4 regions of the Rosenbergiella sp. YN46 genome follow, and region 4 is predicted to be linked to each of the others. Evidence: predicted binding sites of a transcription regulator. Region 4 holds the regulator's gene; each other region holds the start of a gene.
The links. Region 4 encodes Fur, which represses iron uptake genes when iron is present. Its sites were predicted from a motif close to ATAATAATGAGAACNACTATCAA; they were not measured.
Positions count from the first base shown of each region.

Region 1 (7,570 bases), on a different contig from region 4:
ATGGCGCCGGTGGCCATTTCGCCGTCGCCTTTGCTGGCTTCGATGGGGTTAGCCAGTACGCTCAGGCTGAAGGTCTCTTTCAGGCTCTGCCAGGTGTCGTCAACGGCGCTTTTTAGTTCATCACTCAGACTGAAAGTGGCGGGATCGAACTCATCATCATGCATATCCTCGGCGGTGTAAAGGGTGTTCAGGGTACCGACAACCACCTCTTTGGCCATGGCGCCGGTAAATAGCCCGACGGTGGCCTGCCAGTTATCCTGATGAACGCCGATCGGTGCCAGCAGCGGCGTCAGTACTTTACTCACCGAAGCCAGCGCTGAGTCGTTAATGCTGTCGACCGCCTTGCCGCTGAATGAAAAACTGTTCAGGGCGCCGATAAAGATGCTGACGATAACAATCACCTTACCGGCGCGCAGCACAAAGCCTTTCAGACGCTGCCAGGTTTGCAGCAGCAGGCTTTTCAGGTGAGGAACGTGATAGACCGGAAGCTCCATAACGAACGGTGTGGCTTCGCCGCGCATCAGCGTATATTTCAGCATCAGGCCGGTGGCTATCGCCATCACAATCCCCAGCAGATAGAGCGAGAAAACCACCGTCGCCCCCTGTTTGCCGAAGAAGGCGGCGGCGAAGACCGCGAAAATCGCCAGCCGGGCGCCGCAGGACATAAAGGGCGCCATCATAATGGTCATCAGCCGTTCGCGCGGCGCGTCCAGCGTTCGGGCGCCCATAACTGACGGCACGTTACAGCCAAAGCCGACGATTAGTGGCACAAAAGATTTACCGGGCAGCCCCAGCGCCTGCATCAGGCGGTCCATCACAAACGCGGCGCGCGCCATATAACCGGAGTCTTCAAGAAAGGAGAGGAACAGGTACATCATGCCGATCTGCGGCACCAGCGGCAGCACGGTGTTGATACCGCCGCCCACTCCCTGGGCCAGGAAGATGGTCAGCCATTCCGGGAAGTGCAGGGTGTCTCCCAGCCAGCGGGTGCCGTGAATAAAGAGTGCCACCGAACCGCCGTCAAAGATGGGCTGCAGGGCGCCGCCGATATTGATCGCCAGCAGGAACATCAGGTACATCACCAGCAGAAACACCGGTAGCCCCAGCAGACGGCTGAGCACGATTTTGTCCAGCGCCACGGTCAGGCGGTTAGGCGCGGCGGTCAGGCTGTTGCTGACTTCGTCACAAATCGCGGCGATGCTCTGATAGCGGGCGTCGGCAATGCTCAGGGCCGGATCCTCTATCTGACCGCTTAGTCGCGCCAGTGCGCCATCGAGCGCGCCGACGACGCTGCCCGCCAGGCGACGACTATAGATGTCGCCTTCCAGCATCTGCAGCGCCAGCCAGCGCCGCTCGCCGTGGGGGCGGGTGGCCGGCATCTGTTCGGCAAGCTGCTCGGCTTCCGCCAGCAGGGGCTGGGGGTAGTGCACCAGTTCAACAGGCGTGTTACCGCGATGGCGGTCAATCGCCAGCTTCAGGCCATCGATGCCCCGGGCGCGGGTAGAAACCAGTGGCACCACCGGACACCCCAGGCGGGTGGAAAGGGCGTCGATGTCGATACGGATCTGCTGCTTTTCGGCGATGTCCAGCATGTTCAGCGCCACCACGCAGGGAATACCCAGCTCCAGCAGTTGCAGCGTCAGATAAAGATTACGTTCCAGATTCGAGGCATCCACTACGTTTATCAGCATATCGGCGTCGTTGCTCAGGATGTAGTGGCAGGCGATTTGCTCATCGAGCGAGGTCTGGGACGAGATGGTGGTCAGGGAATAGGTGCCGGGAAGATCCACCAGCGTAACGGCATGATCGGTGGTGGAAAACTGCCCCTCTTTACGCTCGACGGTGACGCCGGACCAGTTACCGACCCGCTGACGGGAACCAGTCAACTGATTGAAAAGCGTGGTTTTTCCTGAGTTAGGGTTGCCAATCAGACCAATGGTGAGTTTTTTCATTTTTAGCATTGTCAACGTGAAAGTGGTTTGCGGTGCCTGAAATCGCTGGCGCCAGGGCCTTTCAGGAAAGCGCTTCCAGGGAGAGCAGCGCCAGGTCTTTTTTACGTAGCACCAGGCTGATGCGTCGCGTCTCTATCTGTACCGGATCGCCGAAGGGCGCCACTCGTACCACGCGGAACGAAGAGCCGGGCAACATACCGAGAGAGAGCAGCTTCTGACGCCAGGCCGGACTGATTTCCCGGGAAAAACCGGTAATTTTCCACGAACTGTTAGCGTGCATATGCATAGAACCACCTGTGAACGAGACCGATCGGCAAAGGCCTGATAGCCGGAGAGCACCAGGAAAAAACCTGAAAAAGCATGAGGCAATGATAATGAGAACAATTTTTATCTGCAATCTGAAGAGGGGCGTTAAATGCGCTTTTTTTGAGCGTAGACAAATTTCGTACCCGGAACAGGATAACGAAGGGTTAATAAGGTTATCTGCTGGTAAACCAAGTTAATGTTGTTTCAGTGTATATCGTGACGTACCGATCTGTAGGGAAAAGCCTGTCTGGAGTAGAAAACTGATTTAGAATAGGTTTTTAAACCCATTACAGAAATTTCGGTTATTTTGTGAGCGGTGTATGATATGTAAGTGACAACAATAAATCCAGGGAGAACAGGATGAAAGTGGTGCTACAGGTTGATGGCTACCGTTTCGGCTGCGGATTTTATTGCGGCCATGCAGGGTAGTGAAGGGGATACATACTGGCTGATGAGAGTCTGTCCCTAATTCTGTGTAATTGCCACCACGTCAAAGGTGATAGCTCAGGCGATCACCGAACTTGATAATAAAACGGCTCATTGCCAGCCGCCAGTTTTGGATCGGCATACTCCATTTTTTCGATGCTGACTGGATTGCCAGGTAAATAACCTTTCGCACTGAGTCATCCATCGGGAACACCTTGCGTTTCTTAATCGCGGCACGGATCACGCTGTTCAGTGATCCTGTAGCGTTTGGGGTGTAGATGGCCTTGCGGATATCGGGCGGGTAGCCGAAAAACGTATTCCGATTTTCCCGGTGGGCGTGCCAGCTTTTACTGATTTGTGGATATTTTATCGTCTCAGGCTGCCGCGAAGTTATTCAGCGCCATCAGCGCCGCCTCTTCGGTCATACCCCTTTCAGTCCGCTGGTGACGGCTTTGTAGTCCTTCCTGGCGACGTATTTCAGGCTGTTACGCACCATGTGTAGTGGCTCAGTAATACCGGACACTTCAATAGCCTGTTAATGTAACAACAGCAAATTGAGGTAACTGACCATGACTCAGCGTAAACAGATGAAGCGCCGTTTCTCTCCCGAATTCAAACTGGAAGCCGTTGAACAGGTTGTTAAGCATCAGCAGCGCGCCGTGGATGTCGCCCGGGCTCTGGATGTGGACGCCACCCTGCCGCGCAAATGGATACGGCAGTATAAATCGGAGATTCAGGGAGAAACGCCGACTGGCTCTGCCCTGACACCGGAGCAGCGGGAAATTCAGTCACTCCGGGCACGGGTTAAGCGCCTGGAAATGGAGAAAGAGATACTAAAGCAGGCAGCCGTGCTGATGAGCGAACTCCCGACCAAATCTGTGCGCTAATCACACGGCTGAGAAGGAAATGGCCGGTGGTAGTGGTGTGTCGGTTGCTGAAAATCTCCCGAAGCCGATATTACGCCTCGCAGACCCGCCCTGTGGATGTCAGACGGATGCAGCTGCGCGCCCGAATACGGGAATTGCATCAACAGAGTCGGGGAGCGGCAGGAAGTCGGATGCTGAATCAGCTGATGCGCCGGGAAGGGTATAAGGTGGGTCGCTGGCTGGCCGCAGACTGATGCAGGAATGCGGACTGGAGAGCCGCCAGCCGGGGCGGCACCGATACCGTGGGGTGAAGGAGGAAGCAACGGCCTCGCCGGACCTGCTGAAACGGCACTTCACACCGGAAACACCGGACAGGACCTGGAGTGGAGACATCAGCTACGTGCGGGTGAATGGCGGCTGGTGTTATCTGGCGCTGGTCATCGGCCTGTACTCACGGCGAACCGTGGGCAGTGCGGTGTCGTCTTCGCCGGATGCGGAGCTGGTATGTCGGGCAATGCGCAGTGCCCTGGAGAGCCGGTCATACCGGACAAGGGCGACAGCTGTGCCATTCAGACCAGGGCGGCCAGTACAGAAGTAAAAAATACCGGCAGTTACTGTGGCGCCATGGGGCAATGCAGAGCATGAGCCGGAAAGGAAACTGCCTGGATAACTCACCGATGGAACGGGTGTTCAGGAGCCTGAAGAGTGAATGGATACCGGCGGGTGGCTACAGTGATGTTCGACAGATGATGCAGGATATTACTGTCTGGATACACTACTACAACCAGCAGCGCCCCCACACATCCAATGGCGGGTTATCACCCTGTGAATATGAAAATCAGTGGAAAGAGGCTATGCCGGTGTCCTGATTTTGTGATCCACTACACATGTGGATGATGCACACTGCGATAGACGCTGTTTATCGCATCCGGGAAAACTGATTGAGATCTGCTTCGGTTTTGAGACCCTTAGCCAGTTCAGCAGCCAGTGTTTTGAGTTTATTTTCGTCCATAATTTGCCTGTCTCCGTTGTTGGAGTGAACATATCAAAAACAGGCAATTGCACAACTTTAATTACAGTCTCGACGGGAATGCAATATCTGAATTTTTCAGCCATACGCTACCGGGCATAGCGGACCCTCTGACGACCCGAATTAACGATCGCTTTCAGGTACTCAAACCCGCATCCTGAGGTTTGCTTGGTATATAGGGTCAAATCCATTTTCTTTTTATTGTTATTACATTCTGGCGGTGTATTATTGAGTGATTTTTAGCCGTTACGGGACTTCGGCTGTGCGCTCTGGCTTCTGCAAATATCACCGCCTGTACTGGCCCTGTAGTGTAATACAGAATGATTAAGGAATGATAAATGTCGGTATTACCCAAATTCAGCTGGCCGGTGCCATCCAACCATCGCGGCAGTGACTTTGCCAGCCAGGAAGCTGTGATGTCTCACCTGGCAGGTGAGGCGTCCGGCTGGTACCTGCTGGGAAGCAATGGCATGTGGCACGGGGGGATTCATATCACGAATACCACGACGCCCTGGTGTGCGCTGAGCGGCAGGGCGATTTCCGAAATGGTTGACTTTCCTGCGGGCTACCGGGGGGAGCAGAGCGTTCGCTGCATGGCGGACGGGGAAGTGGTGGCGTACCGGATTTGCCGTGATTACCAGACAGTTCCGTGGGAAACGGGGCCGCTGAACGTTTCTGGCTCCTTTGTGCTGGTGCGGCACTATATTCAGCCGGGTGAGAAACAGGAAAGCGGCCTGCATTTTTATACGCTGTATATGCACCTGGCGCCGTATTCTGCTTATGAACAAAGTGAAAACGAAACGCAGTGGATTGTGAATGATAATTTGTCGGCTTACCGCCCTGAATGGGTGATGAGCGCCAGTACCAATAACAAAGAGGTCAGCGATTCGTATCGTGTGACTACCATCCCGAAAGGTGCCCATATTGAGTGGTCTGCCACAGACAGCAACCTGCGCACCATTGGGTTTAATGGTCGCCACTATGGTCTGGTCACTTTTAAGGGATTGCCCGATAAAGAGAAAGCCAAAGGAACAGAGACCAGCCTGAAGGAAGGAGAGCAATACTGGATCCTGACGGACAGGAATAATCTTGTTTCAGCAGGGGGAGTGGCGACCCGCCCGTCATGGTGGTCGCACCTGTTGCCACCTTATGAGGAGCCGATGCAGTTTGATACGGTCGTTTGTCCGACACCTTATTCAATAAGCGCCGGTGACAGCGTGGGGCATCTGGGTTATTTTCAGCTCCCCAAAGAGGGCGGTTACGATGCCCGCTATCAGGTGCATATTGAATGCCTGAGCATGGATGATAACCTTGAAACCTTTCTGAAAAACCCGGAAAAGGTGGGTGAAAGCGCGCCGCTGTACCTGAAATGCCCGACGGGGCTGCCGCTGTTTTCGAAAGATTTGAAGACGCTGTCCATGGTCAGCAGCGGGCGCGTCTCACAGGGGGAAGCCATTCTGAAGCTGAGCCAGGTGAAAACAGAAACCGATGCACAGAATCAGGAATACTGGTTTTTACCCTATGCCAACGGCTATGTGGCGAAAGCAAATAAAGCTGTTGAAACTCTATCTCAATATGATCTGGAAAAGCTGGGGTTCACTACCACCGTGGACGAGGCGACGAGCTTCGACCACCTGGATGGCAAAACGCCACCGAAAGGTCTGATTCGTACCCTGTATGACCGACTTTTTCGAGCCTCCAGTCATGATACCCGCTTCACCCACAGAATGGTGCCGTACAACTATCAGCGGTTACTGAACCGGATTGACGGTGGCATCAGCCCCTATTCACGGCAGGAATATCTGAGTGCGATTCATAACCCGTCTTACCGGGATGTGACAAACAGGATGATAGTGAAACACCCCAGTGAGTGGTATTACAAAAAGGAGACATCGATTTGGCAGTCGTTTCTGAACACCCTGATGAAGGATGCGCCGGAATGGAAAGAGTACAGTGAGGCGTATATTGAAAATATGGTATGGATGCAGGATGCCGCTAAGTTAAAGCTGGGGCCTTCGTTGTGGCATATGCATCCGGTGGTGTTTTTGGGGATGTTTAAATCCAGTAATAAAATTATTTGGATGAAGAGGTTCTTTGAAAAATTCGGGGCCGAAAAAACATCTGCATTTAGGGCTAAATTATTGGAGGTTTCAAATGATTTAGGAATTGACCCTAATTATATCATGGCTTGTATTGCTCTCGAAACAGGAAAAACATTTAGGACAGACATTAAAAATCCAGGTTCGTCAGCTACTGGGTTAATTCAATTCATGAGAGTAACAGCTGAGGAACTGGGAACAACTACCGCACAACTCCGTAGAATGGATCATGTACAGCAAATGGAGTACGTGAAAAAATATTTTCTGATGCAGTCACGTAACGTTGGTGTTCCTACTGAACAGTGGTCCCTTGAAGATGTTTATTATTCAATATTTAGTCCGAAAACTATAAAGTTAAAACCGAATGATATTATTTATAAAAAAGGTGATGGAGATACTTACAATAAAAATCTTTATCACGATGTAAATAAAGATGGAAGAATCACAAAGTCTGAAATAGCTGAAAATATCAGAGTTAATTATAAGCAAGGTATACCTGAGGCTGATTAAATATGAAATGTAACAAATCTGTTTTGATGTTGTTGCTACTGACAGTTTGGGGTTATCCTCACTCATCTCAATCACAATCTATAAATACTTTAGTTGATGCAAATAAGTTAAAGTTATCAGGTTTTACTGATGGTCAAACTGGGAGGTTTTACATCGATTTATATGGTGATGGCTCTAGAGATGTAATTGAGTATACATATTCTGACTCTACCCCGCCAGGAACTTGTGATCAGATTGATTGCTCTACTTCTTTAAATGACTCACCAATGGTGACATTCCAAATCTATATGCATGATGGGAAGCCTGTAGACGCATCATATATGTGTACATTCTTGGGGGTTAGCGAAAAAAAACATAAGGGAATGAGAGATATTTTTTGTG
Region 1 is NZ_JAZHEE010000025.1:724-8,293, forward strand. Features, by position in the region: gene feoB (Fe(2+) transporter permease subunit FeoB) at 1-1,952, opposite strand, end outside; gene feoA (ferrous iron transporter A) at 2,014-2,238, opposite strand; partial or broken gene V3W49_RS16075 (transposase) at 2,749-3,186, opposite strand; partial or broken gene V3W49_RS16080 (IS3 family transposase) at 3,254-4,419, shown strand; gene V3W49_RS16085 (hypothetical protein) at 4,919-7,189, shown strand; gene V3W49_RS16090 (hypothetical protein) at 7,192-7,570, shown strand, end outside.
Region 1: feoA (ferrous iron transporter A) is a predicted target of Fur. The motif match lies at 2,321-2,343, and genes of this name have one in related genera.

Region 2 (7,570 bases), on a different contig from region 4:
GGCGAGCAGAAGGTGGTGGGGCTGGAGGTTAACGCCAACCATCTGCGCGCCGTGCGGGAAGGGCTGGTTCACGGCAGTTGCCGGGCGCTGCATCTGGGGCGGCGTCATCAGGTGTGGCAGATAGAGATAACCGATGAAGCCGGGCGTCTGTGCTGTAGCGCGCGCCTGACGACGGCGCTGGTCTGAATACTGGTCACAGAATCACCGGAGACAGTTGCCAATGTTGCCTGGATGTTGCATACTCGAGTGGCTTTTTTCAGATAAACCACGCAGGAGAATGATGAATGAAAACCAATCGTCAGGCCCGTAAGTTACTGAAAATGGACCACTGGGCATCGAACAAGTACAAAGTCCGCGTCGGCGAGGACGGCACTGAAAATGTCTCCCGCAAATCAAGCGGCAGAAAATAAGCCTCCAGACCTTAGCCTGAGCCCGCCATTCGGCGGGCTTTTTGTTGTGCTGTTATCCGGCCTGTGCCTGGGGAGGCAGGAAATGAATCATCATGCCGTCGGGTGGACAGTGCTCCACCCTGGCTTCAACCTGCCAGGCGCGGGCAATGTTGCCGGGTGTCAGCACCCGCTCGGGTTCTCCCTGTGCCGTTACGGTGCCGTGATTCAGCAATACCAGATGCTGGCAGTAGCGGGCGGCCAGGTTGAGATCGTGCAGGGCGATAATCACCGTGACAGGCAGTTCGTGAATCAGCTGCATCAGCGCCAGCTGGTGGCGGATATCAAGGTGATTGGTCGGTTCATCCAGCAATAACAGCTGCGGCTTTTGCGCCAGCGCCCGGGCAATCTGGCAGCGCTGACGTTCACCCCCGGATAGCTGACGCCACGGACGATCGGCCAACGCCTGTAGTTGCGTCAGTCGGATTGCCTGCTCCACGGCGGCGCTATCTTCCCGACGCCAGGTGGAAAAAGCGCCGCGATGCGGCGTGCGCCCCAGGCGAACGATCTGTTCGACCCGCAGGTCGGGATCGGCGCTGGCGTGTTGGGGAACAAAGGCCAGCCGGCGGGCGAGAATGCGGTGCGGGTACGCGGCCAGTGGAGTGGCGCCCAGGGTAATGCATGGCGAGCGTGAGGGTATCAGCCCGGCCAGGCAGCGTAGCAGGGTCGACTTCCCGGAGCCGTTTGGCCCCAGCAGCCCGACGGTCAGGCCCGGCGCGGCGCTAAAGGCTACATCGCGCAGAAGGGCGCGGCCTTTCAGCGTGACGTTCAGTCGTTCGACACAGAGTCTCATTAGGGGTTCTCCCGGGTGCGGTAGAGAATGATGGCGAAAGCTGGCGCGCCGATCAGTGCGGTGACCACGCCGACGGGCAGCACCTGGTGGGGGAGCAGGCTACGAGATGCCAGATCGGCCAGAATCATAAAGTGGCTGCCCATCAGAAAAACGACGGGGATGAGCGTCAGGTGGCTGGTACGGATCAGCATTCTGGCCACGTGGGGAATAACCAGCCCCACGAAACCCACGGCGCCGATAGCGCTGACGATTGTGGCAGTCACCAGCGCGGTGACCAGGATCAGTACGATCCGCAGCCGGATCACCGGAATACCGAGCGTGGCGGCCACCTCTTCACCGAAGGCAAAGGCGTCCAGCGAGCGGGCATAGCACAGGGCGATGACCAGACCTGCCGTTGCGGCTGCCAGCCCCAGTAGCGCTTCCGGCCAGCGAACCCCACTCAGGCTACCCATCAGCCAGAACATGACGCCACGTGACTGCTCGGCATTGGCGGAGGTGCTGACCACCCAGGCCGTCAGCGCGTTAAACAGCTGGGTTCCCGCCACGCCCGCCAGAATGATGCGCGTTGCTTCATCGCGCAGGCCACCGGCCAGCAGCATAATCAGCCCGAAGGCGCAGCAGGCGCCGAGAAAGGCGCCACCGCTCACGCCGAGCAGCCCGCTGCCCACGCCCAGCAGCATTATGCAGACCGCGCCGGTGGAGGCGCCCGCCGAGATCCCCAGCAGCCACGGCTCGGCAAGAGGATTGCGTAGCAGGGTTTGCAGTATCAGGCCACATAGCGCCAGACCGCCGCCGCTACAGGCCGCCATCAGCGCACGGCTCATGCGGTACTGCCAGACGATCCCTTCATCAATGGGCGATAGGCGGTAGTGGCCGATACCCAGACCGTTGGCGATGGCCCGCACGACGTCTGCGGGAGCGATTGGCATATCGCCGCTGGCCGCGGTGACCACCATCATTAGCGGAAGGCAGAGGGTGCCGCTCAGAATCAGCAGGACGCTACGATTTCTCATCATGGGAGCTGCTTGCCTATCTGTTCCACGGCATCGACGTTACGCAGTGAAGGATTCAGAGACATGGCGGGAATCACGATGATGCGGCCCTGTTTCACGGCCGGTATCTCCCGGGTGACAGGATCATTTTTCAGAAAGGCGATTTTTGCCGCGGCGTTATCGGCGGGATAGAGTCGACGCTCCATATCGGCGATAACGATAATATCGGGCCGGGAGCGGGCAATATGCTCCCAGGTCACTGCCGGCCACTCCTCACGGGAATCGATAATATTTCGCAGGCCCAGGGTGCGGCTGATCCAACCTGGAGCGCCATCGCTACCTGCGACCCAGGGATCGCCGTTCAGGCGAGGACTGGAAAACCAGAATACCACCTTAAGGGGTGTGGAGCCGGGGCGCGCTGCCTGCTGGCGAGCATGCGCAATCCGCAGCTTAAGCTGGCGTCGCAGCCTCTGGCCCCGTTCGGTGACGTTAAAAATGCGCGCCAGTTCGTCGATTTCGCGGTTAATGCTCTCCAGGGTAAAGGGGGCGGTGCGGGCACCGTCGCCGTTGGAGTCGGCAGTGACGGCTTTACCGACACAGTCGGCCGGCGCTACCCAGGTGTGGATACCCAGATCTTCAAAGCGTTCCCGGGTTGCGACTTCGCCACGGGGGCCCAGGTGCCAACTGTATTGTGCCAGCACCAGATCGGGGCGTTGGGCGGCGACTGCTTCGAATCCCGGCGCGTTATCTGCCAGTCGTTTCAGCCCATGGCCCGCAGGTGCCAGCGCCGGAGGCAGGCGGCCAAACCAGACCGCAGTACCGACAATGCTTTTGCCTAACCCCAGCGCCAGCAGCAGCTCGGTTTCGTGTTGCCCAAGGGTAACTACCCGCTGCGGCGGCTGAAGGAAGGTCTGCGAGCGGCCGCAGTTCTCCACCGTCAGCGGATAGTGCGTCGCGTGGCTTTGCGCATAAACGCTGCCCGTCAGGCAGAGCAGCGCCGGCAGTAACCGCAGTGATTTTCTGAACATCGGTATCCTTTATCTCCTGAAAAGCGGGGGCTGGAAAATCAATGTTGAGATGTTATAACATAACAAATACTGTAAAAGATAGACCTTCACTTTTAACGATATAAGGGGTTGTCACCATGTCAGAGCCGTTCACCAGACGCCGTGAGGCGAAAAAACTCCCCGTTACCGTACTGTCAGGATTTCTTGGCGCGGGTAAGACTACGCTGCTTAACCATCTCCTCAACAACCGCGAACAGCTGCGCGTGGCGCTGATTGTGAACGATATGTCGGAAGTGAATATCGATGCCGGACTGGTCAGGGGCGGTGAAGCGGCGCTGTCGCGCACCGACGAAAAGCTGGTAGAGATGAGTAATGGCTGTATCTGCTGTACGCTACGCGAGGATCTGTTACTGGAGGTTAACCGGCTGGCCAGAGAAGGGCGCTTTGATTATCTGTTGATTGAATCTACCGGGATATCGGAACCGCTGCCGGTGGCGGAAACCTTCACCTTTGCCGACGAAAACGGCAACTGCCTGACGGATATCGCCCGGCTGGATACGATGGTCACCGTGGTGGATGCCTGTCACTTTCTGAGGGATTATGACGAAGGAGAGAGTCTGCATGCTCGCGGAGAATCGTCGGGTGAACAGGATAGCCGCACGGTGGTGGATCTGTTGAGCGACCAGATCGAGTTCTGTAACGTCCTGGTGGTGAATAAAACCGACCTGGTCAACGAAAGCCAGTTACGTAAGATAGCGGCGATTCTTCACTCCCTGAATCCGGAAGCGCGGATCCTGTATACCCGCTTCGGTGAGGTCGCGCTGGAAGATGTGCTGGATACCGGACTGTTCGATTTCGACAAGGCCGCTCAGGCGCCGGGATGGCTTAAGGAACTGCGGGGCGAGCATATTCCGGAAACTGAAGAATACGGTATCAGCAGCTTTGTCTGGCGGGCGCGGCGTCCGTTTCATCCCAAACGCTTCCATCATCTGGTGATGCATGACCTTGCGGGCGTGATTCGCTCCAAAGGCTATTTCTGGCTGGCGAGCCGCCCGATGCATGCCGGTATCTGGTCCCAGGCTGGCGGAGTAGCGCGACAGGAGCCGGGTGGTATGTGGTGGGCGGCGGTACCGGGCAATCGCTGGCCGACCGATCCGGAATCTCTGGATTTTATTCGCCGTCACTGGGTGGATGGCGTTGGTGATGCACGTCAGGAGCTGGTCTTTATCGGCAGTGAAATAGATGAGAACAGGTTGCGGCAGCGGCTTGATGCCGCGCTGCTTAACAATAATGAGATGGCCATGGGGCCGGAAGCCTGGCGCCGGTTCAGCGATCCCTTCGACCCCTGGTTTGCCGAAACGCTCTGATATTCCCCTTCAGGCGCCGCTTCATCTTTCCGGCGCCTGCTATTTTCCCGCCAGTCGCTATCAGATAAATAGGTATTACCTATACACCTTTAACACTGATTGCTAAAGCCTTTTGCAGAGTGCGACTGATTCTATAAATATCAATCATATAGAACATTGTCCCGGGGAGCGGCAAGCCTGGTGACAGGGTCTATCCTTATAAAAAACCCCCGTAAAAGCTCTTCTGCGGTGAATGCCCCTGCGGAGCTTGGGTTGAAGTGAGAATTGTTATCATTACCATTATGCTATCGACCCATTAACAGGGTCAAAAGTGAGGTGAAGCTATGGAACTGCATGCAGGAACATTCGATCCCGGCGATTTTGCATGGCAGGGGCTGACGCTGACGTCAGCAGCCGCGGAGCAGATTCGCCAGTTAACTCAACGGGAACCAGGCGTACTTGGTCTGCGATTGGGGGTGAAAAAGAGCGGCTGTGCGGGTTTTGGCTACGTGCTGGATACGGTAAGCGAACCTCAGGCTGACGATCTCCTGTACCAGCGCGATGGCGCACGACTGTACGTATCGACCCAGGCGATGCCGTTTATCGACGGCACCGAAGTCGACTATGTGCGTGAAGGTTTAAACCAGATCTTTAAATTTCATAACCCGAAAGCGCAGAACGAATGCGGCTGCGGTGAAAGCTTTGGGGTTCAGGCGGAATAGTTATGTCCAGAGATACCACAGAAGACAATGTACAAACCTGGAGCGGAAGCCTGAACTATAAAGAGGGCTTCTTTACACAGTTACAGACCGATGAACTGGCGAAAGGCATTAATGAAGAGGTGGTGCGCGCCATTTCAGCGCGGCGCAACGAGCCCGACTGGATGCTGGAGTTTCGCCTTAACGCGTTCCACGCCTGGCAGAAAATGGAAGAGCCACACTGGCTGAAGGCGCACTACGACAAGCTCAACTATCAGGATTACAGCTATTACTCGGCGCCTTCCTGCGGTAACTGCGACGATAACTGCGCATCGCAGCCCGGCGCCGTGCAGCAGACCGGCCAGGAGAGCGCCTTTCTGACCAAAGAGGTGGAAGAGGCTTTTAACCAGCTGGGCGTACCGGTGCGCGAAGGCAAAGAGGTGGCGGTGGACGCTATCTTCGATTCGGTCTCTGTCGCCACCACCTATCGCGACAAGCTGGCGAGTCTGGGCATTATTTTCTGCTCCTTTGGCGAAGCGATTCATGAATATCCGGAGCTGGTGAAGCGGTATCTTGGCACCGTGGTGCCGGGCAACGATAACTTCTTCGCCGCGCTGAATGCGGCAGTGGCGTCGGACGGCACCTTTATCTATGTACCAAAAGGGGTGCGTTGCCCGATGGAGCTTTCCACCTACTTTCGTATTAACGCCGAAAAAACCGGTCAGTTCGAACGCACCATCCTGGTGGCGGACGAAGGCAGCTACGTCAGCTATATCGAAGGCTGTTCGGCACCGGTTCGCGACAGCTACCAGCTGCATGCCGCGGTGGTCGAGGTCATCATCCACCGGGATGCCGAAGTGAAATACTCTACGGTGCAGAACTGGTTCCCTGGCGACAGCAATAACGGTGGGATCCTGAACTTTGTCACCAAGCGAGCGCTGTGCGAAGGCGAAAACAGCAAGATGTCCTGGACTCAGTCCGAAACCGGGTCGGCCATTACCTGGAAGTACCCGAGCTGTATTCTGCGTGGCGATAACTCCATTGGCGAGTTTTTCTCGGTGGCGCTGACCAGCGGCCGTCAGCAGGCGGATACCGGTACCAAGATGATTCATATCGGTAAAAACACCCGCTCCACTATTATTTCTAAGGGCATTTCCGCAGGCCAAAGCCAGAACAGCTACCGTGGACTGGTGAAGATCATGCCGACCGCCACTAACGCCCGTAACTACACGCAGTGCGACTCGATGCTGATAGGCAGTGAGTGCGGCGCGCACACCTTCCCGTATGTGGAGTGTCGTAACAACAGCGCCCAGCTGGAGCATGAGGCTACCACTTCGCGTATCGGCGAAGATCAGCTGTTCTACTGCCTGCAGCGTGGCATCAGCGAAGATGACGCTATTTCGATGATCGTCAACGGATTCTGTAAGGACGTTTTTTCGGAGCTGCCGCTGGAATTTGCGGTAGAGGCCCAGAAGCTGCTGGCCATCAGCCTTGAACACAGCGTCGGGTAACCGCAGTTTTATAAAGGAAACACTATGTTAAGTATTAAAGATTTGCACGTAAGCGCGGAAGATAACCCGATTCTGCGGGGCCTGAATCTTGAGGTGAAACCGGGAGAAGTGCATGCCATTATGGGGCCGAACGGCTCCGGCAAGAGTACCCTGTCGGCGACCCTTGCAGGCCGCGAGGATTACGAGGTGACCGGCGGTGAAGTGCTGTTTAAGGGCAAGGATCTGCTTGCGCTCGATCCCGAAGAGCGGGCGGGCGAAGGGATTTTCATGGCATTCCAGTATCCGGTGGAGATCCCGGGCGTCAGCAACCAGTTTTTCCTGCAGACCGCGCTGAACGCGGTACGTGAATATCGGGGCCAGGAGCCGCTCGACCGTTTCGATTTTCAGGATCTGATGGAAGAGAAAATTGCGCTTTTGAAGATGCCGGAGGATCTGCTTACCCGTTCGGTTAACGTCGGCTTTTCCGGTGGCGAAAAGAAGCGCAACGATATTCTGCAAATGGCGGTGCTGGCACCTTCGCTGTGCATCCTCGACGAATCCGATTCCGGGCTGGATATCGACGCCCTGAAGATTGTGGCGGATGGGGTGAATTCCCTGCGCGACGGCAAGCGCTCGTTTGTGATTGTGACCCACTACCAGCGCATTCTGGACTACATCAAACCTGACCATGTACACGTGCTATATCAGGGGCGCATCGTGAAATCCGGCGACTTTACCCTGGTGAAACAGCTGGAGGAGCAGGGCTATGGCTGGCTTACCGAACAACAGTAGTAACGC
Region 2 is NZ_JAZHEE010000021.1:40,315-47,884, reverse strand. Features, by position in the region: gene menI (1,4-dihydroxy-2-naphthoyl-CoA hydrolase) at 1-186, shown strand, start outside; gene sra (stationary-phase-induced ribosome-associated protein) at 285-410, shown strand; gene V3W49_RS14945 (ABC transporter ATP-binding protein) at 463-1,239, opposite strand; gene V3W49_RS14940 (FecCD family ABC transporter permease) at 1,239-2,255, opposite strand; gene V3W49_RS14935 (ABC transporter substrate-binding protein) at 2,252-3,259, opposite strand; gene zigA (zinc metallochaperone GTPase ZigA) at 3,376-4,605, shown strand; gene sufA (Fe-S cluster assembly scaffold SufA) at 4,929-5,306, shown strand; gene sufB (Fe-S cluster assembly protein SufB) at 5,309-6,793, shown strand; gene sufC (Fe-S cluster assembly ATPase SufC) at 6,818-7,564, shown strand; gene sufD (Fe-S cluster assembly protein SufD) at 7,539-7,570, shown strand, end outside.
Region 2: sufA (Fe-S cluster assembly scaffold SufA) is a predicted target of Fur. The motif match lies at 4,863-4,885, and genes of this name have one in related genera.

Region 3 (7,570 bases), on a different contig from region 4:
CCGCTGGCCAATGCCACCACCATGTACCACACCGGTAAGAACCCCCTGGCCAAAGTGGATTACAAAAGCGAGGTGGTGGCGGTACCGCGCGGCGATCGTCAGCGTCGCCTGCACAAGGCGCTGCTGCGCTATCACGATCCCGCTAACTGGGCGCTGATTCGCAGCGCGCTGGAAGCGATGGGTAAAAAGCATCTGATTGGCGCGCGACCGGGTTGCCTGGTGCCGGCACCTACGGTGGATGAAGCGCGCAACGCGCGGCGTAAGACGCCGCGCGGTCAGGCGGCGTTGACTCGCCATACGCCGATGAACAAACAGCAGCGCAGGCCGAAGCCGCGCGCCCGCTAATCCGTCAGGAGGCCGAATGAGTAAGACGCTGACCCTGGAAGGCAGTCGGATCCACGATATCGGCAGCTTTTACGATCGGATTAACGATCTGTTTATGGCGGACGAAAGCTGGCGGCTCGGGCCGAGTCTGGATGCGCTGAACGACCTGCTGTACGGCGGTTTCGGCGCGCTGAAAAGCAACGAGCCGCTAACGCTGATATGGCGGGATATGGCGCATAGCAGGGCGGCGCTGGGGCGTGACGCCACCCGCCGTTACTATCAGGATAAACTGGCCCAGCCGCAGCGTTATAATCAGGCGCGCATCCGGCAGGATCTGGCGGCGCTGGAGCGCGGCGAAGGCCCAACCTACTTTGATATTATCCTGGAAATTATCGGGAGCCATCCCAACATCACGCTGGTTGCGGCCTGAGTGGTAAAAAGCCCGACCGGAGGCCGGGCTGTGATTGATGACAAACCTGGGTCGAACGTGTTCGGCCAGAATCACCAGAAAAATAAACAAGGAAAATCAATTCATTGATTTTCGACTGATAACCGCACAGAGGGAAAACCACGTTTTTTCCTCTATGACATCAACATGAGCCCGGCCAGAGGCCGGGCTGTGAGGGTTACTGGGCGCTAAAGGTATCGGGATCCGGCCCCAGACGTTTACCGCTATCGAGCTGTGCGATATCGCCCAGTTCGTCTTTATCCAGCCGGAAGTCCCAGACATCGAAGTTGTCAGCGATACGCGATGGCGTGACCGATTTGGGAATCACCACCAGCCCGTTGTCCAGGTGCCAGCGAATCACGATCTGCGCCGGCGATTTTCCATATTTTTTCGCCAGATCGACAATCACTTTTTTGTCGAAGACCCCTTCGCCGCCCTGAGCCAGCGGGCTCCAGGATTCGGTCTGAATATTATGCGTCGCGTTCCAGGCATGGAGTTCGCGCTGCTGGAGCAGGGGATGTAGCTCAATCTGGTTGATAACCGGCAGCGTTCCGGTCTCCTCTTTCAGTCGCTGCAGATGCGGGATATTAAAGTTGCAGACGCCAATGCTTTTCACCAGGCCCTGTTTTTGCAGGTCGATCATGCCTTCCCAGGCGCTGACGTAATGATCCTTTGCAGGAACCGGCCAGTGCATAAGGTACAGATCGAGGTAGTCGAGCTGTAGCTTTTCCAGACTCGTCTCCAGAGCCTGTTGAGGATGCTGCTGGTCGGCGTTCCACAGTTTGGTGGTGATGAACAGCTCATCACGTGCGACGCCAGCGCTCTTCAGGGCTTGTCCCACGCCTTCCTCGTTGTGATAGGCGGTGGCGGTATCAATGGAGCGATAGCCGACCTCCAGCGCCTTATGTATGGCCGTGATTACCTCGTCGTGGCTCGCTTTCCATACGCCGAGCCCCAACTGCGGCATCAGATTCCCGTCCTTTAATTTGATTAGGGTTGGATTTGCCATCTGTTCCTCCTGTAAGCATCGGAGCCGGAAGGTGTCCGGCGGCAGGGGATCCCCTCACCCCGGCCCTCTCCCAAAGGGAGAGGGGGAAAACCAGCGAGTTCCCACTCCCCACAAGGGGGGGGGAGAAAACTACCAGTTCCTTCTCCCCACAAAGGAGAGGAGAAAACTACCAGTTCCTTCTCTCCATAAGGGAGAGGAGAAAACTACCAGTTCCTTCTCCCTACAAGGGAGAGGAGAAAACTACCAGTTCCCTCTCCCCTCTGGGGAGAGGGTTAGGGTGAGGGGAAACATACCTGCCTGATTATTAATTCTGGACCAAATACCCGAAAACGAAAGTGCCTTAACGGGCCGCTTCGTAGATACGGCGGCTGACGTCCAGAGTGATATCGCCATGTTCGCCAAGCTGGGTCATGCCGTGTTCTTCCAGCTTCGCCAGCAGCGCTGGAATGCTGCTGCCATCCAGACCGTAGTCGCTCATCCGGGTCGCAACCCCCATCCGCTCGAAGAAATTGCGGGTAGCGGCGATAGCGGCGTCGATGCGCTGTTCGTCGTCACCATCAGAGATATTCCAGACCCGCTGCGCATACTGCAGCAGTTTATCGTGTTTGCTGTCGCGTTTTTCATTCAGCAGCGACGGCAGGACAATAGCCAGAGTCTGGGCGTGATCCAGACCGTGCATGGCGGTCAGCTCGTGACCCAGCATATGGGTGGCCCAGTCCTGGGGAACCCCGGCGCCGATCAGTCCATTCAGCGCCATGGTGGCGCCCCACATCAGGTTGGCGCGCACGTCATAGTTTTCCGGTTCGGCCAGCGCACGTGGGCCTTCTTCGATCAGAGTCTGCAAAATGCCTTCGGCGAAACGGTCCTGGATTTTGGCGTTCACGGGCCAGGTCAGATACTGCTCTATAGTGTGAACGAAAGCGTCCACCACCCCGTTGGCCACCTGGCGCGGCGGCAGGGTATAAGTGTAGACCGGATCGAGCACGGCGAAGCGTGGCTGGACGTGCGGCGACTTAAAGGCCCGCTTATCGCCGGTCGCACGTCGGGAAATCACTGCGCCCTGGTTGGATTCCGAACCGGTAGCCGGCAGCGTCAGCACCGAACCCAGCGCGATAGCGCTATGGATCTCGCTGCCGTAGTTTTCCAGAATCTGCCACGGATCGACCCCTTCAGGGTAGCGGGCCGCGGCGGCGATAAATTTGGTGCCGTCCAGTACCGAACCGCCGCCGACCGCCAGCAGGAAGTCGATATTCTGCTGACGTACCTGCTCCACGGCCTTCATCAGAGTCTCGTAGGCGGGATTAGGTTCGATACCGCTAAATTCATGGACTTCCAGGCCTTTCAGCGCATCGTACACCTGGTCGAGTACGCCATTTTTCTTAACGCTGCCGCCACCGTAAGTAATTAGCACCCGGGCGTCGGCCGGGATTTGTTCGCGCAGGTCGGCAATAGCGCCTTTGCCGAACAGAATGCGGGTCGGAGTATGAAGATCGAAATTATTCATGGTGAATTCCCGTCTGGTTCAAAAAAGTATGGCGTTATTTTGCGGCTCCGGCGGCCTTCGCCTCAATGCTCATTTCTGCCTTTGTCTTGCCTGTTTCTCCAGGAATGTAGAGAAAGCACCAGATTTTATGCACAATGTCAGTCGAGCGAGAATCGCGGGAAGGGGGCAGTGAAATGGCGCATACGGCAATCTGTCAACAGCTGGCAGAAAGAATTAATATTTTGAAAAACAATGAAAAAATATCGGAGGATAGCGTGCCGGGATTATCGCTGATGTACGGTACCGCACCGCATCCCCGGGCGCCTGTTGTATACCAGCCGGGTATCATTTTTCTCTTTTCCGGGCATAAAACAGGCTATCTTAATGGTCGGGTTTTTCAGTACAGCGCCAGCGACTACCTGCTGCTGACGGTGCCGCTGCCGTTCGAATGCGAGACCCTCGCTACCCCGGAACAGCCCCTGGCGGGAATGCGCATTAATGTAGATATCGCACAGCTCCAGGAATTGCTGATCGAAATTGGCGAAGATCCCGCTTTTCAGCCGCAGCCGGTGGTCAGCGGCATTAACCCCACGCCGCTGACCGAAGATATACTCTGTGCCGCGGAACGGCTGCTGGACGTGCTGGAAAACCCGCTACAGGCCCGGGTACTGGGGCGTCAGATTATCCGTGAAATCCTGTTCTATGTACTGACTGGCCCCAGCGGAGGCGCGTTTATTCAGCTTTCCAGCCGTCAGAGCCATTTCAACCTGATCGGTCGGGTGCTACGGCGCATAGAGACTCGCTATATGGAAAGCCTCAGCGTCGATCAGATGGCGGCGGAGGCCAATATGAGCGTTTCGGCGTTCCACCACAACTTTAAGGCGGTGACCAGTACTTCACCGCTTCAGTATCTGAAGAGCTGGCGGTTGCATAAGGCGCGAATGCTGATGTTGCACGATGGCGTAAAGGCCAGCGCGGCGGCGATGCAGGTGGGGTATGAAAGCCCTTCCCAGTTTAGTCGTGAATTTAAGCGTTATTTCGGTGCCACGCCGCAGCGGGAAGTGGAGAAAATGCGGAGCATGCCGCCGCTGCCGGAAGGCGAAGCGACGGCGCGCAGAGGGAATCAGGAGCGGGCGTAGCGTTTTTTCAGAATTACCGCCAACGCGCTGACCAGCCCGGCGACCAGCAGGACTACCGGCAACACCATCAGGAAGGTCATCACCTGTTCTTCATGGTGCTGTACGAAGGGCACCAGGCCCAGCGCATAGCCGAAACTGGTGACCACCACCACCCACAGCAGCCCGCTCAGCCAGTTAAAGAGCTGGAAACGGCGGTTCGACAGGCCGGAAAGCCCCGCCAGGGTCGGCAGCAGGGTGCGAACGAAAGCCAGAAAGCGGCCCGCCAGCAGCGCCAGCAGCCCGTGACGGTCAAACATTCGGGTGGCGCGCTGATGGTAATGCAGAGGCAACTGCTCCAGCCAGCCCTGAACGATGCGGGTATTGCCCAGCCAGCGCCCCTGGAGGTAGCTCAGCCAGCAGCCCAGGCTGGCGGCGATGGTCAGTAACAGAATCGTGGGGACGAACCCCATCACGCCCCGGCTAATCAGGGCTCCCGCCAGAATCAGCAGGCTATCGCCCGGCAGGAAAGAGGCGGGCAGCAGACCGTTTTCCAGAAACAGCGTGACGAACATGACGAAATAAACGAAGCCCACCACGTGGGGATCCGCAAGCGCGGTAAAGTCATGTTGCCAGAGCGCGGCGACGATATTCTCTATAACGGTCATGGGTGTTCCTGTGGAAAGAGCGAACTGCGTGTCGGGGGCTATTGTAACCGGAAAAATCCCAGGAGCGGTGGCCCTGGGGCAATAAAATGCAGAAACTTTGACCCAGGGTGTTCATTACCGCGTCCACCAGCGGAAAGCTTACGTGATACGGGCGAATCCCGCGGCTAAATCCGCAATTAAATCTTCAACGTTTTCTAAACCGATGTGCAATCTGACCAGGGTGCCGCTGAAGTCGGGTTGACCGCCCGGGCGAATAGCCGCCAGCTCTTCCGGCTGGTTCGCGAGAATAAGCGACTCGAAGCCGCCCCAGGAATAGGCCATGGAAAAATGTTGGAAGTGGTCAAGGAACTGCGCCATGGCGGCATCGTCGAGCCGTTTCTTCAGAACGAAAGAGAACAGGCCGCTACAGCCCAGAAAATCGCGTTTCCAGAATTGGTGTCCCGGACTCTGGGGCAGGGCCGGATGGTTTACCCGCGCCACCTGGGGCTGTTCGGCCAGCCACTGCGCCACGGCGATACTACTCTCCTGGTGCTGGCGCAGGCGCACCGCCAGAGTGCGCAGGCCGCGGCTGGTCACGTAGGCCGTATCTGCATCCACCATCTGGCCCATCAGATAGGCGTTTTCCCGCAGCTGTTCCCAGCAGCGCTCGTTCGCCACCGCCGTACCGATCATGGCGTCTGAATGGCCCACCAGATATTTGGTTCCGGCCTGAATCGAGATGTCGATACCGTGCTCCAGCGCGTTAAACAGCACCCCGGCAGACCAGGTGTTATCGATCATAATGACGGCGCCCGGCGCCTTGCGGCGTACCGCGCGCACAATGGCGGGGATATCCTGAACTTCCATGGTGATAGATCCAGGGGATTCGAGGAAGACAATGCGGGTATTGGGCTGCACCAGATCGGCAATGTTTTCGCCCACCATGGGATCAAACCAACTGGTGGTCACGCCCAGCTTCGCCAGAATTCGGGTACACAGATCCTGCGTAGGCTCATAGGCGCTGTTGGTCACCAGGATATGGTCACCCTGTTCCACAAAAGCGAGGATAGTATTGGCTACCGCTGCCGCGCCGCAGGGGAACAGCGCGCAGCCCGCTCCCCCTTCCAGTTCACACATCGCCTCCTGGAGCGAGAAATGCGTCAGAGTACCGCGACGCCCATAGAACAGCTCGCCGTCGGCGCGGCCTTTGGTGGCGCGTTTTTTCTGTTCCACGCTGTCGAATACCAGCGAAGAGGCGCGCTGAACCACGCTGTTGACCGCGCCCTGGGTATAGCGTTTACGCCGGCCGGTATGCACCAGGGTGGTTTCGATATGCTGCTTTGTCATTGTCATCCCCATCTTTACGTCTGGATGTCCAAAATAAGCTAGCGGGACTTTGAGTGCAATGGGCCAGAAGACGAAAGGGTGAACGCTTCCCGTTTTTTACTGCGTGAGCGCAAGGAAAATGAGGACAAAGTACGTCAGCATGTAAATACTAATGAGAACTACTATCAATTCGAAGCCGTTTTGGTATTATTACGAACAGTTTTTCTCTAAATTTTGTCCTGGAGAGTTAGTGTGACAGAGAATTTGATGCAGACGGATCTCTCCGTCATGGGTATGTATCATCATGCCGATATCGTCGTAAAGATAGTGATGATCGGCCTGATTCTGGCGTCAGTGGTCACCTGGGCCATCTTCTTCAGCAAGGGAGCCACCATGCTGAAGCAGAAGAGCCGTCTCAGGCGTGAACAACAGGCTCTGGCCGATGCCCGTTCGCTGGAAGAAGCGAGCGAAAAAGCGGCTTCTTTTGGAAACGGCAGTCTCTCCGCTCTGCTTCTTCAGGAAGCGCAGAACGAACTGGAACTCTCCGCAGGCAGCGAAGATAACGAAGGAATTAAAGAGCGTACAGGCTTCCGCCTGGAGCGGCGTGTGGCTTCCGTTGGTCGCCTGATGGGGCGTGGTAATGGCTATCTGGCCACTATCGGCGCTATCTCTCCGTTTGTGGGGCTGTTTGGTACCGTATGGGGGATCATGAACAGCTTCATTGGTATCGCCCAAACCCAGACCACCAATCTGGCCGTTGTGGCGCCGGGTATCGCGGAAGCGCTGTTGGCCACGGCTATCGGCCTGGTAGCGGCGATTCCTGCGGTGGTTATCTACAACATCTTCGCCCGCACCATCGGTAACTTTAAAGCCGCACTGGGTGACGTGGCGGCGCAGGTGCTGCTGCTGCAAAGCCGTGACCTTGACCTGGAGGCGACCGCGGCAAACCGCCCGGTACAGTCGGCCCGTAAACTGCGTGTAGGTTGATACGCTATGGCGATGCACTTTAACGAAAATGTCGATAACGACGGCGAAATGCATGACATCAACGTCACGCCCTTTATCGACGTGATGCTGGTGCTGCTCATCATCTTCATGGTGGCGGCGCCGCTGGCGACGGTGGACGTGAAGGTTAACCTGCCGGCGTCCAGCAGTAAGCCGGAGCCGCGCCCGGAAAAACCGGTCTACCTGTCGGTGAAAGCGGACAACAGCATGTTT
Region 3 is NZ_JAZHEE010000004.1:211,073-218,642, forward strand. Features, by position in the region: gene V3W49_RS05810 (YgiQ family radical SAM protein) at 1-345, shown strand, start outside; gene V3W49_RS05815 (barstar family protein) at 362-754, shown strand; gene dkgA (2,5-didehydrogluconate reductase DkgA) at 951-1,781, opposite strand; gene yqhD (alcohol dehydrogenase) at 2,122-3,285, opposite strand; gene V3W49_RS05830 (AraC family transcriptional regulator) at 3,459-4,403, shown strand; gene V3W49_RS05835 (DedA family protein) at 4,388-5,047, opposite strand; gene metC (cystathionine beta-lyase) at 5,186-6,373, opposite strand; gene exbB (tol-pal system-associated acyl-CoA thioesterase) at 6,605-7,339, shown strand; gene exbD (TonB system transport protein ExbD) at 7,346-7,570, shown strand, end outside.
Region 3: exbB (tol-pal system-associated acyl-CoA thioesterase) is a predicted target of Fur. The motif match lies at 6,519-6,541, and genes of this name have one in related genera.

Region 4 (7,570 bases):
CGCGGCGGCTCAGTCCGGCCCGGCACAGTCGGCGCCGGCAGCGCAGGCCAGGCCACAGGCGGTGCGTAACGATCAGCCGACCGTCGTGACCCTGGTAGCGCCGGTCAGCGGCGAACTGGTGGCGCTGGATGATGTGCCGGACGAAGCCTTCGCCAGCAAAGCGGTAGGCGACGGCGTGGCTATCAAACCCAGCGAAAAAACGGTGGTTGCCCCGGCTGCGGGTACCGTGGTGAAAATCTTCAACACCAACCACGCATTCTGCCTGGAAACCGACGACGGTGCCGAAATTGTGGTGCACATGGGGATCGATACCGTGGCGCTGGAAGGCAAAGGCTTTAAGCGTCTGGTGGAAGAAGGGGCGACGGTTCGCGCCGGTCAGCCGGTGCTGGAGATGGATCTCGACTTCCTGAATGCCAATGCGCGCTCGATGATTAGCCCGGTGGTTTGCAGCAACATCGACGACTACAGCGGGCTGGTGGTGAAAGCGACCGGTGCCCTGGTGGCTGGCGAGACGCCGCTGTACGAGATTAAAGCGAAGAAATAGCGTCTGCGGACGGTATCACTGAAGCGGCCGGGCGATGAACCCGGCCGTTTTTTTATTCCCGCGTCAACGCTGTGCTAATTTCTGTAACTAAAGGTTGTTTCCGGCGACGGCTTGTAAGATCATGCCACGTTAACCGAGTTAAAAACGCTTTGAGGTATTAAGAGATGAGTGAGGCCGAAGCCCGCCCAACTAACTTTATTCGCCAGATTATCGATGAGGATCTGGCCTGCGGTAAACACGCCACCATTTGCACGCGTTTTCCTCCTGAGCCGAACGGCTATCTGCACATCGGCCATGCGAAATCCATCTGCCTGAACTTCGGCATCGCTCAGGATTATCAGGGCACCTGTAATCTGCGCTTTGACGACACTAACCCGGTTAAAGAAGATATCGAGTATGTGGACTCCATTAAGCAGGATGTCGAGTGGCTGGGTTTTCACTGGGCGGGGGATGTCCGTTATTCTTCTGACTATTTCGACCAGCTGTTCCACTACGCTATTGAGCTTATCAACAAAGGCCTGGCCTATGTTGATGAGCTGACGCCGGAGCAGATTCGCGAGTACCGCGGTACCCTGACTGAGCCGGGTAAAAACAGCCCATATCGCGATCGCACGGTGGAAGAGAATCTGGCGCTGTTTGAAAAAATGCGTGCCGGGGAGTTTGCCGAAGGCACCGCCTGCCTGCGTGCGAAGATCGATATGGCTTCTCCGTTTATGGTGATGCGCGATCCGGTACTGTATCGCATTAAGTTTGCCGAACATCACCAGACCGGTAACAAGTGGTGCATCTACCCGATGTATGATTTCACCCACTGTATTTCCGATGCGCTGGAAGGAATCACCCACTCGCTGTGTACCCTGGAATTCCAGGATAACCGCCGTCTTTATGACTGGGTGCTGGACAACATCACTATCCCGGCTCATCCGCGCCAGTACGAATTTTCGCGCCTGAACCTGGAATACGCCATCATGTCCAAGCGTAAGCTTAACCTGCTGGTGACCGAAAAGATCGTTGAAGGCTGGAACGATCCGCGCATGCCGACCATTTCTGGCCTGCGCCGTCGTGGCTATACCGCAGCGGCTATCCGTGAATTCTGTAAGCGTATCGGCGTTACCAAACAGGACAACACCGTTGAAATGGCGTCGCTGGAAGCCTGTATTCGCGAAGATCTCAACGAGAACGCGCCGCGTGCGATGGCGGTTATCGATCCGGTTAAGTTGATCATTACTAACTATCCGCAGGGGCAGAGCGAGATGGTTACTATGCCGAATCACCCGAATCGTCCGGAAATGGGCAGCCGTGAGGTGCCTTTCAGCGGCGAAATCTGGATCGATCGCGCCGACTTCCGCGAAGAAGCGAACAAGCAGTATAAGCGCCTGGTGCTGGGCAAAGAGGTGCGTTTGCGCAACGCCTATGTGATTAAAGCCGAAGAGGTGGAAAAAGACGCCGATGGAAATATCACCGCGATCCGCTGCAGCTACGATGCCGATACGCTGAGTAAAGATCCGGCCGATGGGCGCAAGGTAAAAGGGGTGATTCACTGGGTCAGCGCCGCCCATGCGCTGCCTATCGAAATTCGCCTCTACGATCGCCTGTTCAGCGTGGCGAACCCGGGCGCGGCGGAAGACTTCCTTTCCACCATTAATCCCGAGTCGCTGGTGGTGAAGCAGGGTTATGGCGAACAGAGCCTGAAAGCGGCGCAGCCGGAAAAGGCTTACCAGTTCGAGCGTGAAGGGTACTTCTGTCTTGACGGACTGACCAGCAGCGCCGACAAACCGGTGTTTAATCGCACTGTTGGTCTGCGCGATACCTGGGCGAAGACTGGCGGCTAAGCGCGATATCGTCGGTACAAACAAAAAACCCCACGATGGTGGGGTTTTTTATGGCAATAAAAAACCGGAGAGCGCTCTCCGGTTTTTTTGACGCTGGCCCGGACGTGATTACTTCTTGCTGACCTCATGGGCGTCATCGCTTTCCCGACAGTCGCCTTCGGCGCAGTGGCCATACAGATAGAGGCTGTGGTTGGTCAGGCGGATATTATGCCGGGTGGCAATTTCACGCTGCCGTGTTTCAATAGAATCATCGCTGAATTCAATCACTTTGCCGCAGTCCAGACAAATAAGATGATCGTGATGATGCTGCTGCGTCAGTTCAAAAACGGATTTTCCGCCTTCAAAGTTGTGACGGGTGACGATACCTGCGTCGTCGAACTGGTTCAGCACGCGGTAAACCGTGGCCAGACCAATTTCTTCCCCCATATCGATCAGTCGTTTGTACAAGTCTTCCGCACTGACATGATGGTTTTCAGGCTCCTGTAACACTTCCAGGATCTTTAACCGGGGAAGCGTGACTTTCAGGCCGGCCTTCTTTAATGCGGTATTGTTGTCAGTCATGCGGAATATGTCCTGTTGCTTAATGACTTAGCTCCTCTGGAGCACTGCATAGAATTCATAAAAAAAGATGAATGCGTCTCATTATAGAGCCGTGAAGGGTAAATGAAAACCGCGTTCAACCTGCAAAAATGTGAATAAAAAAGTGGGAAAATTTATGCCAGATGCGGCATCTGAGCCCATTTTACCGGACATATTGTACTACTTAGTGGGGCAAAGTTAAAAAATTGTATCAATTATTACTATCGGTTATATCTATTAATGCGGCGCAGATCGCGCCGCAGCAGGCTATTATCAGGCGTTGATAATTTCATCAAGATGCAGCTCTTCGGAGATCTGCTTAACCCATTTTTCAACGCGCTCGTTGGTCAGTTCCGGCTGACGATCTTCGTCGATAGCCAGGCCCAGGAAATGGTCGTCATCGGCCAGCCCCTTGGACGCTTCGAAGTGGTAGCTTTCGGTCGGCCAGTGGCCCACAATGGTGGCGCCGTTCGGTTCGATAATGTCGCGAATGGTGCCCAACGCGTCGCAGAAGTATTCCGCATAGTCTTCCTGATCGCCGCAACCAAACAGCGCAACCAGCTTACCGTTGAAGTCGACTTCTTCCAGCGTGGGGAAGAAGTCGTCCCAGTCGCACTGCGCTTCACCATAGTACCAGGTCGGGATTCCAAGCAGCAGAATATCGAAGCCTTCCAGGTCTTCTTTGCTGCTTTTAGCAATATCATGCACCTCAGCAACTTCTTTACCGAGCTGTTTCTGAATCATTTTCGCGATATTTTCGGTGTTGCCGGTGTCGCTGCCGAAAAAAATGCCTACGATTGCCATGAGTAAAGTAACCTCTTGAATCTAAAAAAGTATGGTGGCTGCGTAATGCCCACGGATAGGGCAATCATAGCAGAAGCCCTTCGAGTGCGGAAACCGCTATTCGTCGCAGGGTGCACAGTATGCAACATGCCGGGCGGCGTAAGGGCGGTCTTAGCCCCGGAGCTGGGCGAGCTGGCTCAGCAGAATCTCTTCGATAAGCTCGCTGCGGCTGATGTTGCGCGCATGGGCGAGCTCATTGAGCGCATCCACGGCTTCGCCGTTAAGCTTCAGCTCAACGCGTTTCAGGCCGCGGACTTTATCGCGTTTAAGCTGGTTGCGCTTGTTGATGCGCAGCTGCTCGTCACGCGACAGCGGATTGGTTTTGGGTCGACCCGGTCGACGCTCGTTTGCAAAAAGATCGAGCGTCGTGCGGTCCGTTTGTTCTTTTGCCATGATTTGCTGCTGCTGACAGGGAAAAGGCTACGGGAGCGGATTTTTACAGCGCGCCATCATACATCAGTGCTCAGCGGGGCGCCAACGCCCGGAGCGCATCTGGCGACCGGACGATGGGTTTTTAATCAGAAGCAAGGAAGCGATGGATGGCCCGCAGCACTGGCTGGGGCTTTTCGGCGTGAACCCAGTGGCCGGCGCCGGCAATGACGTGTGCGCGCGCCTGGGGGAACTGGGCGGCGATCTCCGGCTGATATGCGGCCTGAATATAGGGTGAATCGCCGCCGCGGATAAACAGGGCAGGATGCGGCCAGGGAGGTGTGGGCTCCCAGCCGGTGATATTGTCGTACTGATCCCAGAGCACCGGGACATTAAAACGCCATTCGCCGTTCGCGAATGATTTCAGTAGAAACTGGATGACGCCTTCTTCTTCTATATGCTCGCGCATTATCGCAGCGGCGTCGTGGCGGCTGGTGGCGCCCTGTGCGGTGACGGCGCGTACGGCGGCGAAGATGGCGTCGTGGCGGCGTACCGGATAGGCCACCGGCGCAATATCGAGAAGTACCAGTTGATCGATACGTTCAGGAGCCAGCGCGCTCAGCGCCATCGACACTTTGCCGCCCATGGAATGGCCGATAAGCGTGACTTTATCGAACTGGCAGTCGTCCAGGGTATCCAGAACGTCCTGAGCCATCGCCGGATAGGTCATGATCTCGCTGCGAGGGGAGAGACCGTGGTTACGCAGATCGAGCTGCAGTACGGTGCGTTCCTCCATTAGAGAGCGACCCAGCACGCCCAGATTATCCAGGCTGCCGAACAGGCCGTGAATCAGAACGATGGGCGTCGCGGAGCCCGGAGATTGCGCAGTTTGCAGGCGGGTGTTGAGTTTCATAGCAAAGTTCTTTTTTTGAGTTCGTCTGGTTAGGGTATCATGGAAGGCATTCTGCCGTGCGGCGGCAATTTCCGGTTAATTCCGACTTTTGCCGCTATCCTGGCTTGACGCTATCCGCTGTTGAGATTTGTCTCTATAATCCCAACGACTTGTATTCAGAAAGATATTGCACTGGATTAAGATGAAAACGATTGAAGTTGATGACGAGCTGTATCGCTATATTGCCAGCCACACCCTGCACATTGGCGAAAGCGCGTCCGACATTTTGCGGCGCATGTTGAAAGTTTCCGCCGCCCTGCCTGCACAGAGCTCTTCAGCAAAACCCCAGGCGCCTGTGGCCCACGTTAGTTCGGAGCCGAAACCGATGGTGAAAGGCGCCCGCGAACGAGTGCGTGCGGTGCGTGAACTGCTGCTCTCTGATGAATACGCCGAGCAGAAGAAGGCCGTTAATCGTTTTATGCTGGTGCTCTCCACGCTCTACTCTCTGGATGCCGCGGCTTTTGTTGAAGCGACGGAATCCCTGCACGGCCGCACCCGCGTTTACTTCGCGACCGATGAGCGCACCCTGCTTAAGAGCGGTAACCAGACCAAACCGAAAGCGGTTCCCGGCACGCCGTACTGGGTGATTACCAATACCAATACAGGCCGCAAATGCAGCATGATCGAACACATCATGCAGAGTATGCAGTTCCCTGCAACTCTTACCGAGAAAGTTTGCGGCACCATCTAACTCTGATGTCAGAAGGATCAGGACAATGGCTAACCATGAACGCGCAGGACAACCTGCACAGCAGAGCGATCTGATTAATGTCGCGCAGTTGACGGCGCAGTACTATGTGCTGAAGCCGGAAACGGGCAATCCTGAACATGCGGTTAAATTTGGCACCTCCGGCCACCGCGGCAGCGCCGCCCGTCACAGTTTCAACGAGCCGCACATTCTGGCCATTGCCCAGGCGATAGCGGAAAATCGCGCCGCTAACGGCATCACCGGCCCCTGTTATGTGGGCAAAGATACCCATGCGCTTTCCGAACCGGCGTTTATTTCGGTTCTGGAAGTGCTGAGCGCCAATGGCGTTGAGGTCGTCGCTGCACAGGATAACGGCTTTACGCCGACGCCGGCGGTATCCAACGCTATTCTTGAACATAACAGGAAAGCGGGCGCCCAGGCGGACGGTATTGTTATTACGCCGTCCCATAATCCGCCGGAAGATGGCGGCATCAAATACAACCCGCCTAACGGCGGCCCGGCGGATACCAACGTCACTAAGGTGATTGAGGATCGCGCCAATCAGCTTCTGGCCGAAGGGCTGAAATCTGTGAAGCGCCAGTCCCTGGACGCGGCCTGGGCCAGCGGCCAGGTACGCGAGCAGGATCTGGTTCAGCCATTTATCGAAGGCCTGGCGACCATCGTGGATATGGATGCCATTCGCAAAGCGGGTCTGAAACTGGGGGTCGATCCGCTGGGCGGCTCCGGTATCGAATACTGGAAGCGCATCGCTGAACACTATCAGTTGGATCTCACTATCGTTAACGATCAGGTGGATCAGACGTTCCGCTTTATGCACCTTGATAAAGATGGCGTTATCCGTATGGACTGTTCCTCGGAGTGCGCTATGGCGGGCCTGCTGGCCCTGCGTGATAAATTCGATCTGGCCTTCGCCAACGATCCCGACTATGACCGTCACGGTATTGTGACGCCGGCGGGGCTGATGAATCCCAACCATTATCTGGCTGTGGCTATCGATTACCTGTTCCGCCACCGCCCGCAGTGGGGGAAAGAGGTCGCGGTAGGAAAAACGCTGGTCTCCTCGGCGATGATCGATCGGGTTGTCAACGAGCTGGGCCGTAAGCTGGTGGAAGTGCCGGTTGGCTTTAAGTGGTTTGTGGACGGTCTGCACGACGGCAGCTTCGGCTTTGGCGGCGAAGAGAGCGCCGGGGCATCGTTCCTGCGTTTTGACGGCACGCCGTGGTCCACCGATAAAGACGGCATCATCATGTGTCTGCTGGCGGCGGAAATTACTGCCGTCACCGGTAAAAACCCGCAGCAGCACTATGATGAGCTGGCGGCCCGTTTCGGTGCGCCGAGCTATAACCGTATTCAGGCTTCGGCCACCTCGGCACAGAAAGCGGCGCTGTCGAAACTGTCGCCCGAAATGGTCAGCGCCAGTACCCTGGCGGGCGATCCCATCACCGCGCGTCTGACGGCGGCGCCGGGCAATGGCGCTTCTATCGGCGGCCTGAAGGTCATGACCGATAACGGCTGGTTCGCCGCCCGTCCGTCCGGCACCGAAGACGCCTACAAGATTTACTGCGAAAGCTTCCTTGGGGCGGAGCATCGTCAGCAGATCGAAAAAGAAGCCGTCGAGATTGTCAGCCAGGTGCTGAAAGAGGCGAAGTAATCGCACGGCCCTGTCTTTGCAACACGAAATCCATCTGCCCGGCAGGTGGATTTTTTTTGTCTGTCGCTGGGTTAATAGCTGCCTGAACGGC
Region 4 is NZ_JAZHEE010000006.1:41,740-49,309, reverse strand. Features, by position in the region: gene nagE (N-acetylglucosamine-specific PTS transporter subunit IIBC) at 1-544, shown strand, start outside; gene glnS (glutamine--tRNA ligase) at 709-2,376, shown strand; gene fur (ferric iron uptake transcriptional regulator) at 2,485-2,937, opposite strand; gene fldA (flavodoxin FldA) at 3,229-3,759, opposite strand; gene ybfE (LexA regulated protein) at 3,910-4,191, opposite strand; gene ybfF (esterase) at 4,313-5,080, opposite strand; gene seqA (replication initiation negative regulator SeqA) at 5,262-5,810, shown strand; gene pgm (phosphoglucomutase (alpha-D-glucose-1,6-bisphosphate-dependent)) at 5,836-7,479, shown strand.